One region of the Bifidobacterium fermentum genome, then DNA from elsewhere that is predicted to be linked to it. Evidence: riboswitches for the same ligand, from Rfam matches in the RefSeq annotation. Region 1 holds a riboswitch; each other region holds the start of a gene.

What was found. Region 1 has a riboswitch for thiamine pyrophosphate ahead of QN062_RS01925 (ECF transporter S component). Riboswitches for the same ligand answer to the same signal wherever they lie in the genome.
Region 2: it holds a riboswitch for thiamine pyrophosphate, as region 1 does, so the genes downstream of both, QN062_RS02780 (ECF transporter S component) here and QN062_RS01925 (ECF transporter S component) in region 1, are expected to answer to the same signal.
Region 3: it holds a riboswitch for thiamine pyrophosphate, as region 1 does, so the genes downstream of both, QN062_RS03135 (hydroxyethylthiazole kinase) here and QN062_RS01925 (ECF transporter S component) in region 1, are expected to answer to the same signal.
Region 4: it holds a riboswitch for thiamine pyrophosphate, as region 1 does, so the genes downstream of both, thiD (bifunctional hydroxymethylpyrimidine kinase/phosphomethylpyrimidine kinase) here and QN062_RS01925 (ECF transporter S component) in region 1, are expected to answer to the same signal.

What each region holds. Positions count from the first base shown of each region.
Region 1 is NZ_CP129683.1:481,814-484,936, reverse strand. It holds gene QN062_RS01930 (replication-associated recombination protein A) at 46-1,440, shown strand; TPP riboswitch at 1,443-1,544, shown strand; gene QN062_RS01925 (ECF transporter S component) at 1,630-2,352, shown strand; gene QN062_RS01920 (Gfo/Idh/MocA family protein) at 2,407-3,123, opposite strand, start outside.
Region 2 is NZ_CP129683.1:687,642-690,764, forward strand. It holds gene QN062_RS02775 (ATP-binding cassette domain-containing protein) at 1-1,002, opposite strand, end outside; gene QN062_RS02780 (ECF transporter S component) at 1,060-1,680, opposite strand; TPP riboswitch at 1,734-1,847, opposite strand; gene QN062_RS02785 (glycine rich domain-containing protein) at 2,257-3,123, opposite strand, start outside.
Region 3 is NZ_CP129683.1:783,246-786,368, reverse strand. It holds gene QN062_RS03140 (thiamine phosphate synthase) at 1-360, opposite strand, end outside; gene QN062_RS03135 (hydroxyethylthiazole kinase) at 490-1,428, opposite strand; TPP riboswitch at 1,419-1,519, opposite strand; gene QN062_RS03130 (glycine--tRNA ligase) at 1,750-3,123, shown strand, end outside.
Region 4 is NZ_CP129683.1:141,601-144,723, reverse strand. It holds gene QN062_RS00550 (HAD family hydrolase) at 1-44, opposite strand, end outside; gene thiD (bifunctional hydroxymethylpyrimidine kinase/phosphomethylpyrimidine kinase) at 320-1,246, opposite strand; TPP riboswitch at 1,236-1,336, opposite strand; gene uppP (undecaprenyl-diphosphatase UppP) at 1,429-2,301, opposite strand; gene QN062_RS00535 (fructosamine kinase family protein) at 2,443-3,123, shown strand, end outside.

The sequences.
Region 1 (3,123 bases):
TTAATGTCCTGCGGGTTGATAGCCCCACGGATTAGAGTGGGTGGCATGAGTCAAGATCTGTTCAGCGCCGCCGACATTCCCGATGATGCGATGACCCGCCCACTTGCCGTGAGAATGAGACCGACCTCACTGACCGAGGTGCTTGGCCAATCCGCGGCACTGAAGGCCGGTTCACCATTGCAGCGTCTGGCAATGCCAGCGTCGCAGGGCTCGGTGACTTCGCCCAGCTCGGTAATATTGTTCGGTCCTCCAGGGGTTGGGAAGACGACGCTTGCCTACATCGTCGCCCATCAGTCCGAACGTGAATTCGAAGAGCTCTCCGCGGTCACCTCGGGAGTGAAGGACGTGCGCGAGGTGCTTGCGCGGGCGCGTGAGCGACTGGTCACCGAGGGGAGGGAAACGGTCCTCTTCATCGACGAGGTGCATCGTTTCTCCAAATCCCAGCAGGACGCATTGCTGCCCAGCGTCGAAAACCGGGATGTCACCTTCATCGCCGCAACCACGGAGAATCCCAGTTTCTCCGTCATCTCGCCGCTGCTGTCACGTTCGGTCGTCGTCAAGCTCGATGCCTTGGACGATGAGGATCTCTCATCCCTGGTCCATAGGGCTGTGAAAGACAGTCGGGGACTGAACGACCAGGTCAGGATCGAGGAGGAATCGGTAGATCAGATAGTGCGGCTGTCAGGAGGGGACGCGCGCAAGGCCCTTACGATTCTGGAAGCTGCGGCGGGTGCGCTGACAGGCGACAGGAAGCGCAAGAAGGGTTCCAGAAAGCCGATCATCAAGCCTGATGTCGTCTCGTCCGTCATGGACGTGGCGACCGTCCGCTATGACAGGCAGGGCGATGACCACTATGATGTCATCAGCGCGTTCATCAAGTCGATGCGCGGTTCGGACGTCGACGCCGCGCTGCACTATCTTGCGAGAATGATTCGAGCAGGGGAGGACCCGCGCTTCATCGCAAGACGCATCATGATTGCCTCGGCGGAGGAAGTCGGCATGGCAGCTCCGCAGATTCTGCAGACAACCGTTGCCGCGGCTCAGGCGGTCGCGATGATTGGCATGCCAGAGGCCCGCATCATTCTCGCCGAGGCTGTGGTGGCGGTTGCGACGGCACCAAAGTCAAACGCAAGCTACAAGGCCATGGATGACGCACTTGCAGATGTGGATGCAGGCCGCATTGGCGAGGTGCCGCTGCACCTGCGAAACGCTCCGACAAAGTTGATGAAGGCATGGGGCAACCATAAGGGCTACCAATATGCCCACGATGCTCCTGGCGCGGTCGCGGCGCAGGAATATATGCCCAAGGAGCTCGAAGGCCGTGAATACTATCATCCCAACGATCGTGGCTACGAACATGAGATCGGGCCAAGACTCAAGCGCATCCGTGAGATTCTGCACGGCGACGATCCCACTGGTCCAGACCGGAACCTATCGTGATTGCTGCAAGACACGGGAGCTGGAAAGCTGAGAGGGAGACATAGTCTCCGACCGTTGAACGTGAAGCGGCTAATACCGTCGAACGAAGTCAATTCCTATCTTGGTAATCCTTCTCGTGATACCTATGTCTGAACCCGCTGCGCTTCGCAAGGAACCATGCCCGTTCGGACGAGATTATCGGAGGAGTGCATGTCTGCATCAACGCAACAGAAAACCGACAGTTCCATCTCGACCGTGACATCGGTCGAAGACGCGGCTGTTCCACGAGCGTCCGTGACACCAGACCTGAATCGGCATGGAAATGCCAGGCGCATCCTGCATACCCGATGGCGTCCCATCGACATCACCGTCGCATCGGTCATTGCCGTCGCATCAGGTCTCGTCTTCTGGATGTTCGACCTGGTGGTAACCGCGCCAGCCGCCTTCCTTGAGGGTCTGATTCCTGGATTTTCGGGAATAATAAGCGGATTCTGGTATATTGCCGGCCCGCTTGCCATGCTCATCGTTCGCAAGCCGGGCGCCGCCATCTATGCAGAGACGATCGGCGGGTTGCTTGAACTCGCATTCGGCAACCAATGGGGATTCTCAGGCTCGCTTGTCGCCGGACTCGTTCAGGGGATCTTCAGTGAGCTTGTCTTTGCAATCCTGCTCTATCGCATATGGAATGCGTGGTCGACGGCATTGTGCGGTCTGGTGACGGGTCTGGGCGGGTCGTTGTATTCCTTGTTCGTCCTGCAGTCAGGCCTACATCCGACAGGCGGCTATGTGATCACCAATGTCATGTCCAACTGCATCTCGGGAGCCATCATTTCCGGCATCCTGATGTGGTATCTCTTCCTGGCGATAGCGAAGACGGGGGCGCTGTCGCATTTCGCCTCAGGACGCATGATATTCGACTCAGAGACCAGGTGAGCGTCAGGAAGCTCGACACTCACCGGACAGCATCTTGGATGGAAAGGGAAGGCGTCACTCCTCGAATGGGTATGTCATTCCCCAGATGTCCCTGATGCTGTCTTCCAACGAAACCATGCGCAATGTATCCTCATGCGTCATTTCAGGGCACTGGCTCTCTCCGTCGAGAATCGCATTCGCAGCCGATGCGACTTCATACTCATAGCCGGTAAGCTGGCGCGGCATATCGATATGCCGTACATGACGATGCCCATCCTCATAGATGTCAATGCCATCGATGTCATTGATGTTGCTGCATATCATGTATCCCTTGCTGCCCCATATGATGCCCTGTGCATCGCTCATGCCAAGCATCGAGCAGCTTGCGACTCCCATGTGTCCGTTCGCATAATGCAGCGTCGTCGAGCTCTGCGCATCGACTCCGGTCTCGAAGAACGAGGCGCTGCTCTCAAGCGACGAAATCTGCTGCGGTCCCAGGACCATGTCGATGAAGTTCAGTGGGTAGATGCCGACGTCAAGCAATGCTCCGCCAGCCAGATCCGGATCCACCAATCGCTTCACTCCGGTCAACGGGTAGCCCAGATTGGCCGTCACGGCCGTCACGTCACCGATGGCGTTGGATAGCAGCAGATCATCGATGATGGTGCGCGAAGGCATGTATCGTGTCCATATCGCCTCGGTGCAGAGCATGCCTGTGGATTCCGAAACTCCAAGAGCCGCGTCGGCCTGCTCGCGGTTCGCGGTGAAGGACTTTTCGACAAGGACATTCTT
Region 2 (3,123 bases), 210 kb from region 1:
CTCAGAACCCTCTCGTTCCAATCCCAGCACGATGACTCTGTCGATCATGTCTATCCAAGGTTCGGCACGATGCTCGACAAGCACCATCGTCGAATGCTGCGCATGGACGACCTTGCGAACCGCGGCGACTATCTGCTCGACCCCGTCAGGGTCGAGATTCGCAGTCGGCTCGTCGAGCAGCAGAACCTCCGGCCGCATCGCGATCGCACCGGCCAAGGCAAGTCGCTGCATCTGCCCGCCGCTCAGATGCATCGTCGAGCGGTGCAGCTGCACGTCATCGAGGCCGACTTCATGGAGGCACTGCCTGACGCGCTGCCATATCTGCGCCCTGGGAACGTTCATGTTCTCTGGACCGAACGCAACATTGTCACCGAGTCTCTGGAATATCGCCTGAGCATCAGGGTCCTGCAGCACAAGCCCCACCCGGCCCAGTGCATCCGAGACTGGCTGACCTCCGACAAGGATCGCCCCTTCGGTCGTGCCCCCGTCACTGTCGACGAGCTGAGTCGCGTCCTGTCCGGCCTGCCGGTGCCCGGCCTGCCCCTTGAGCCTGCTGCTGCCTTGGCGCAGCTCTGTCGCACGATCGCCTGACTCAGACATGGGTGCCGCAGAGTCACGAACGGCATCCCCTTCCGAATTCGAATCGACATCCGAATTCATGGGCTTCACCGGAGAGGTCTCGACGGCATCGACCCCGAGGAGTCCCGCAGCGCCTTCGAGAATCGTTGACTTACCAATTCCAGAAGCACCCAGCAGCAGCACACGTTCCCCTGCGTGAATCTCAAGGTTCAAGTTGCGCACGGAAAAGTTCCTGCGCGAGGCATGACGATATCCCCAGTTGCGAAAGCTCAGAGGGGCTGCGACTCCTGCCCGGACATCGCCTGCCGCGGCATACGAGTGCCCGCTGGCTGGCTGTCCCGCGTCGGAACGCGGTGAAGCGGCGCGGTCTGCCGTCTGATTCCGGTCAGTGCCGCCGTCCGTTTGATGAGACCTTGCTTGCATGTGAATCGCCACTGCTTCTCTCGTCGTGAATGTTATGGAATGTGTCGGTGCAGCCGTTCAGGCAGTCATGCCACGAACGTCACGGCCCGATGCAAAGCGGTCCAGCGCACCGGTCCGTGCGATGGCGATGTAGAGATTCCACATCAGAACTCCTGCTACGACGACCCCTGAGATGATGGTGGTGAGCAGGTTGATGAAGCCGTAGGATCCACCCCAGTCGATGGCCTGGAGATTCGTGAAGAAGGTGTATCCCCAGCATCCGATGCCTGCAAGAAGCCCAGACAGTGCGCTCACTGCGAGGTTCCAACTGCGATACATGAAGATGAGGAATGCGATTTCAGCCATGGCACCCTGCACCAGACCGATGTAGAGGGTCGATATGCCCCAAGCGTTGCCGAGGATCGCCTCGAGGACGGCGGCGACCACTTCGGCATAGACCGCGGCGCCAGGCTTGCGAACGATGATTGCGGCCAAAGGACCTGCAAAGAGCCACAGACCATTCAGAAGACCTGAAAGCCCTGGGATGACGCTCTCCATTGGTGTGCCAATGACGTTCCACAGCAGTGCAGCAGCCCAGAAAATCAGTGAACTGACCACGCCGATGACGGATGCGACCGCTATGTCAACCACGCGCCAGCGCAGGGATGGGTGTGAGGTCTTCTGTATTGCCGATGTCATGATATGTGCCTTAATCTCTCTCGTATGCATCTCTGATGTGCATATCCCGAAAGGCACGGGAAAGATGGACTTCCGTGCGCCGGCATTACCCGGTATACGTTCGTTCGGTCGAGGCTTCGCCTCATCTCAGCCATCCACTGTTCTGGACAGCCCCCGTGTCTGAAAACGATAATAACCTATCCCCTGACCAAGCTCGTATCCCTTCATGGCCGCAAGGCTGAACGGCCGAAAGGCCACATGAACTCATGAATGCATGAGCGCATGTCTGGACGGTAGCGCGGCAGTGCGGCTGCATGGATGCATAACCCATTATCATCTCAATGACCGATTACCATCTCATCATTTCTCAGCACATGACCAGTTGTGGGCACATGCCGTCCCTTCGCAGTCGGGTTTGCGAGTTTTTGGCACTTGCCGAAGTATCAAAGCCCCAGAAGCCGCATACCTGCGACCGGATCAGGCCGAAAATCGGGGTTTGTACTTTGGCAAGTGCCAAAAACTTGCAAGCGCCGCGTGAGAACTCGTCCAGAGCGGTCTGGAGCAGACTTGAAACGGTTTAGAGCGGTCTGGAACGGTCTAGAGCAGGGTGATTCGGGCGTGGCCGTCGCCCGCGTTGCCGGTCATCTGGGAGCCGTCGCTCTTGCTCCAGTCGGGCATGGACTCGTTTCCGGCCTTCATCGCATAGCTGGTGAACCGGTATTCCCGTCCATCGATGACCTGCGTGGCACGGTCGGCGGGAGAGTCGGTCGCAGGGCGGTGCGTCCTGGGATTGCCGGCGTTCGCGGCCGAAGTGTCCGACAGCGCGACCGCACCCGGATAGCCCGAGATGAACGAGGAACCACCGGCACCCCCCACAAGACGTGAATCACCTACCTGTCCACCGCAGCCACCTCCGTACCATCCTGCACCGCCACCATAATATCCGCCCGTCCCGCCGACACCAAAACCCCCAGTCCATGCGACTGTGGCATTTGATCCCACCCCGCCCGATGTCTGGCTTCCACCCTGGCTTCGATTCGCAGCAGAGATGTTCTGCTGGCTCGGTATGTTGGTGGTCGTCGATCCCATCAAGCCAGTGAGTCCACCGCCATCGCCAGCATTGATGTGAGAACTCCCGTATGTCGAAATGCCACCGCCACTCCCAGCAACCATGATTCTCGAATTCAATCCCAAAGCATCGTCCCAGTTGCCTCCTAGCATTCTGAAATCCGTGGCACCGCCACCACCACTGTTGCCTCCATTGAACCCATTAGCAGGGCCGCCGACGTATACGAAAACTTCCATGCCCTTGCGAAGGAACACGTTCCCAACCGTGTAGGCACCGACGGAAATTCTTGCTCCGCTGGAATATCCCTTCGCTCCCCATGCTTCGAGTTGGTAGACGCCGTCGACGGGCGCGGTGAACGCCTGCACGCTGCCGGTCATGGCGTAGTCCCATCGCAG
Region 3 (3,123 bases), 300 kb from region 1:
TCTTCTGCAATAGCGTACGTCCATGTCGGTCTGCCCGACATGGACGCCATCGACCTTGATTCCCATGCAACGGCATTGCCAGACGACATCGACGCGGTCGTCAATGACAAAGGCGACGCTGTCGCTTTTTCCTGCACGGCTGATGACATCCGCGATCTGACGGGCAAGAGCGACTATCTGTGACGCGTCGGAATGCTTTGCCCTCAGCTGCACGCACGTGATGCCTCCCAACAGAGCGTCCCCTACGATTGCAGCGACATCTCGGCCCTTGGTGTTCTCGGGTCCTATCACCAGATAAGCCGAGATGTCGAGTGAGTCACGCAATGATTGGAAATGCTCAGATTCCTCTGCACCTTCCATTTGCTACCTCCTGATCTTCTTGAATGCGTATTGAATGCATATTTCGGGCTGTCATGTGCGATCTGGGTTCATATCTCGATTTGACGCTCAATGTCAAGCAATCGCGTACTCCCAGCATCGACGCACGATTCAGCGCGACTCGATGATGTCACTGGCACAGATTTCGTCCGGCTGGGTCTGCCACAATGCATCCAGGAATTCCGCTTGGAAGCTGCCCGGTCCCTTCGCGACGGCGCCTGCCTTTTCGGAAGCGCGATTATAGTGCAGCGAGGCCGCAGTCGCTGCGATAAGAGGATCGGAAACCGCAAGGTAGCTTGCGGTGACGCCTCCCAGGGAGCAGCCGGCACCGGTGATCTTCGTCATCATCGCATCGCCGCCGGGAAGTCTGAAGCTCCGTTCCCCGTCAGTGATCAGATCGCACTCTCCTGACACGGCGACGGCAGCCGTGTGCGTCGAGTTGTGGGCGCGCAGATAGCGTGCGAGCTCGATTGCATAGGGCATTGCGCTGTCGACGTCATCGACCGTCTCGACACCGGCTGGACGATTCATCCCGCCATGTGAGTCAGGGCCCAGGCTGATGCCCCATATGCCACAGAGCGCGATTGTCTCAGAGGCGTTTGCGCGCACTATCGTCGGCGGATAGTTCGCAAATGACCTGAGGATCGCCGTTCTCGTGGCTCCAAGCCCTGCGGCGACAGGGTCGAGGACCCACAGGGACTGCCTTTCGAAGAAGACCTGTGCGATCTTTTCAAGTGTCTCCCTATACGAGGGAAGCAGCGTTCCTACATTGATGTAGCTCGCGCCTGATATGTCATCGATATCGACTATGTCGTCCGGAAGGAAGCTCATCGCCGCACTGCCACCTGCTGCAAGCTGCGCGTTGGCGACGAGGTTCATCGTCACGAAGTTCGTGAAGGACTGGGCCAGAGGAGTCTTCTGCCGAACCATCGCGCAGGCCTCTCTGATCCTCTCGCGGATTGGACTGTCCGGTGACATGGGTCGGAACGCCTGACGCCCCGAAGAGGGCGATGCTGCTTTGGATGATGTGATTGGCAATGATTCGGTCATTGCATGCCTCCCTACGATGGTCTTAACCAACAGGTTCCAAGGGTCAGGTTTGTACCTTCTCAACTCGCTGCGAGTTCCCCTGCACGACTTTTTCACGATAAATGACAACGCAGACATGTGGCTCCCGTTGCCGCGCAGCCCGCATCCAGGTCAAGGATGAAGGTTCGTGCTGTCCGTCACGTACGGCCCTTCACGCAATTCCCCCCGAATCACGGGCGACAGGCCTCACGATTCCGCATGTGACATGCGATGGGTGTGTCATGCGGTGGCTATAATCTTGAACTCGTTCAAATCCCGGTGAAATCCAACAAGAGGTGTTCCGTGTCAGAATCCAGACTTGATGCAGTGGTGTCTTTGGCGAAGCGTCGTGGCTTTGTGTTTCCGGCTGGGGAAATCTATGGCGGTACGCGTTCCGCATGGGATTACGGGCCGCTCGGGGTTGCGCTCAAGGACAACATCAAGCGCGAATGGTGGCGTTCCATGGTCATCACCCGCGGCGATGTGGTCGGCGTCGATACCTCGATCATTCTTCCCACCGAAGTATGGGTTGCCTCAGGTCATGTCTCGGTATTCAATGATCCCCTGATCGAGTGCTTGTCTTGCCACAAGCGTCATCGCGCCGATACCTTGGAGGAGGCATACTTCGAGAAGCACGGTCATGAGCCGAAGGACGGATTGAAGGACATTCCGTGCCCCGACTGCGGAACCAAGGGAAACTGGACGGAGCCTCGCGACTTCAACATGATGCTGCAGACCCACCTCGGACCGGTTCAGGATGACAGCAGCCTTCATTATCTGCGACCGGAGACGGCGCAGGGCATTTTCGTCGATTTCAAGAATGTGATGGGTTCCTCGCGCTCAAAGCCCCCATTCGGAATCGCCAACATGGGCAAGAGCTTCCGTAACGAGATCACCCCGGGCAACTTCATATTCAGGACCCGTGAATTCGAACAGATGGAAATGGAGTTCTTCGTTCAGCCGGGAACAGACGAGGACTGGCATCAATACTGGATTGATACCCGCACGCGCTGGTATACCGATCTGGGTGTCAAGGCAGAGAACCTGCGTCACTACGAACATCCGAAGGAGAAGCTCGCGCATTATGCGAAGCGAACCGTCGACATCGAATACCGCTTTGGATTCCAAGGCTCGCAGTGGGGTGAGCTCGAGGGCGTTGCCAATCGAACCGATTTCGATCTTGGTGCCCATGCAAAGCATTCGGGTGAGGATCTGAGCTACTTCGATCAGGCATCGGGACAGAAATACACGCCGTTCGTCATCGAGCCGGCCGCTGGTCTGACTCGATCCCTGATGGCATTCCTGGTGGATGCATATGATGTCGACGAGGCTCCGAACACCAAGGGAGGAGTCGACCGTCGTACGGTGTTGCGTCTCGATCCACGACTCGCTCCTGTGAAGGCCGCCGTCCTGCCCCTTTCCAAGAAGCCCGAGCTGCAGTCCATCGCACATAATCTCGCAGGTGACCTGCGGCAGAACGAATGGATGATCGACTATGACGAGTCGGGTGCAATCGGCCGTCGTTACCGTCGCGAAGACGAAATCGGCACGCCGCTGTGCATCACCGTCGACTTCGATACGCCTAATGACCAAGCCGTGACAATCCGTGATCGTGACACGATGAAGCAGGAACGCGTCGCGCTTGACAAGGTCGAGGAGTATGTGCGCGCTCGCATT
Region 4 (3,123 bases), 340 kb from region 1:
CGCTCCCTGAAGAACCGCGCGTCCATGGCATCCCACACTCCCATGGAATCGAGCAAGGTGCCGTCAAGGTCGAAGATCGCCGCCTTCCCCTCGTTGGGCAAGGTCGGTCCAGAAACGGACTTCGACGCGTCTGACCGCTCCGGGGTGGAATCGGCCGTGAAAGAACTCGCTGCGATGCTCGAGGATGTCTCCTCGGTCATTCTGGATCTGCCCTGCATGGTCTCTCCTTGACATAGCCTGCTGCATTACTGCCATCTTCGCGGGCAGTAATTGAGAAGTGATTGAAATTGGACGAGGCGCTCACTGATGACTGGTTCGTCTACTCGCCGTCCACGTCCCGGCTGGGACTGCCGCCGACCACGGAATCCTTAAGACCATGCTCGTATACATCCCAGAAATGGTTGGTGGGCCCGTTTCCCCTGCCCAGCATGAGCGCGTGCTCTATCGCTACGGTCACATAGCGCTTCGCCCGGGCAATCGCCTGGTTCCGCCCATATCCGAGCGCGAGTTGCGCAGCGATCGCCGAGGAATAGGTGCATCCGGTCCCATGGGTGTTCTTGGTGGGTATGCGCGCAGTCGTGAATTCGTGGAATCCTTCGCCGTCGAACAGAATGTCCTTGGCGTCGCCTTGGGCGTGGCCGCCCTTGACCAGCACGCTTCTGCACCCCATCTTCTGTATGAGCCGAGCGGCCTCTCGCTGGGAATCCAGGTCATCGATGCCGATGCCGCAGATTCTTTCGGCCTCAGGTATGTTGGGCGTCAGCACATCGGCATGGGGAATGACCGTATCGATCAGCGTATCGATGCAGTCCGGATCCATGAGGGCGGCGCCGTTCTTGGCATACATGACCGGATCGATCACCACATGCTCCGGCCTGTATTGGTCGAGCTTGTCAGCGACCGCATGCATGATTTGCGGGCTGTCGAGCATGCCGATCTTGACGGCCCTTGGCACGATGTCCTCGAACACGGCATCGATCTGATCCCTGATGATCTTCACATCGATGTTCTGGACGCTGATGACCCTCGCCGTATTCTCCGCGACGACCGATGTGATTACGGATTCCGCATAGACGCCATTGGCACTCATGGCCTTCACATCTGCCTGCACTCCGGCACCGCCAGAGCAGTCAGATCCTGCGATCGTCAGCACGGGAACCAAATGCGTTCCCTCATACGAGGCCATCACCGGGCCTTGCCCGGCTGCCTCTGGATTATTGATTCGTTCCGTGGCGTTCTCCACCATCGTTCCTCCCTACGCTGGTATTAACCAACAGGTTCTAAGGGTCAGGCACATGCCTATCTCAACTCGAAATGAGTTCCCCTGCAACTTGCGACGCTTCGAAGCTAACCCGCGACACAGACAAGACTGCGAGGCCTAGGAATCGTCGCTTCACCGACGCAAGGTGGAATCAAGCCTTCCGCTGGTCAGCTCTGCGGCCCTGCCATGGGAAGAATCACGCCGGAAACCATCAGGATCGCAACCAGTACGGCGACGACGATTCGATAGATGGCGAAGCCCTTGTACGAGAATGTCGAAATGATCTTGAGGAATGCGATGATGACCATGTACCCGACGATGAAACTCACGAGAGTCGCGCAAATCGTGGCACCCCAGCCAGGGAATCCAGGTTCGGAGGATGCGTCGCCCAAGGCCTTGACGGTTTCCAGGACCGCGGCGCCGAACACGGCAGGAATAGCCATGAGGAAGCTGACTCTGGCAGCCGCCTCGCGCGTATACCCCATGGCGCGGCCGAAGGTGATCGTACCGCCTGACCGCGAAACGCCTGGGATAAGGGCAAGCATCTGTCCAAGTCCGAAGATCGCGGCTTCCTTCATGTTCATGTCATCAAGAGTCTTGATCTGCCTGCTTTTCGCATCGAAGTACCACAGCAGCAGGCCGAATATGATGAGCACGGAAACCGTGATCCACAGATTGCGAAGACTCGTCTCGATGCGCTTTTGGAACAGCACCCCTGCGATCACTATCGGCAGGGTGCCCACGATGATGTACCAGCCCATGGAGGCATCCTTGTCGCCAGACCCAAGACGGCTGTGCATGTCCTTGCCATTGGTGCCGATAAGGCAGCGGTACCAATGGGAGAGAATCCTTGCAATGTCATGACGGAAATACAGCAGAACCGCGGATTCCGTGCCTATCTGAATGATTGCGGTGAAGGCGGCTCCTGGATCGTCTCCGAGAAGAGCTCCAATGATGCGGATGTGCGCACTTGAAGAAACAGGCAGGAATTCAGTCAATCCCTGAATGATGCCGAAAAAAATCGCTTCGAAGAAATTCATAAAGCCTCGTATTGCTGATTGACGAATATGGACATTCCAAATCAAAAGGATACATATACCGCAGGCAATGCGTCCTCATGGGCTCATTGTCGCGCAGAATGCCCACAATGAACGTAAGAATACTACCAAGGAGGTTCCAATATGGCGACATATCGCAAAAGCCGCGCGCATGCTCCGGCCGGCTTCTTTGAATGCGAGGGAAAGGGCCTGAAATGGCTGGGAGAGGCACAATCCCAAGGCGGGCCCCGTGTGGTCGACGTGTATGACTGGGGCAGGGACTATCTCGACATCGAGCGTGTCGACTCAACCTCGCCGACTCCCAAGGCCGCGTACGACTTTGGCGCTGCGCTGGCACACATGCACGACGCAGGTGCCGACCATTTCGGCTCGGCTCCCCGCGACTACTCAGGAACCTGCTACTTCGGACCATTGCAGGATCCGGTTCCGATGGACACTGGCTCCTGGGACACTCCTGCAGAGTACTATGCCGAAGGCCGTCTGCTCCCGATGGTTCGCATGGGCATCGACCGCAGGGCTCTCAACGAGAGCGACCTGCGCCTGACCGAAGAGATCGTCGAGGCTCTTCCCGATCTTCTGGGAGCGGCCAAGGATGACGGTCCATCCCGCGTGCACGGTGACCTATGGAGTGGGAATCTGATGTGGACGGCAGATGGCGGAGAAACGCAAGCGGTTCTGATCGATCCTGCGGCTCACGGAGGTCATCGCGAAGAGGACCTCGCGATGCTGCATCTTTTCGGCGCCTCGTACCTCGAACAGATCGTCGACGGATATCAGTCAGTGCATCGGCTGGCATCCGGTTTC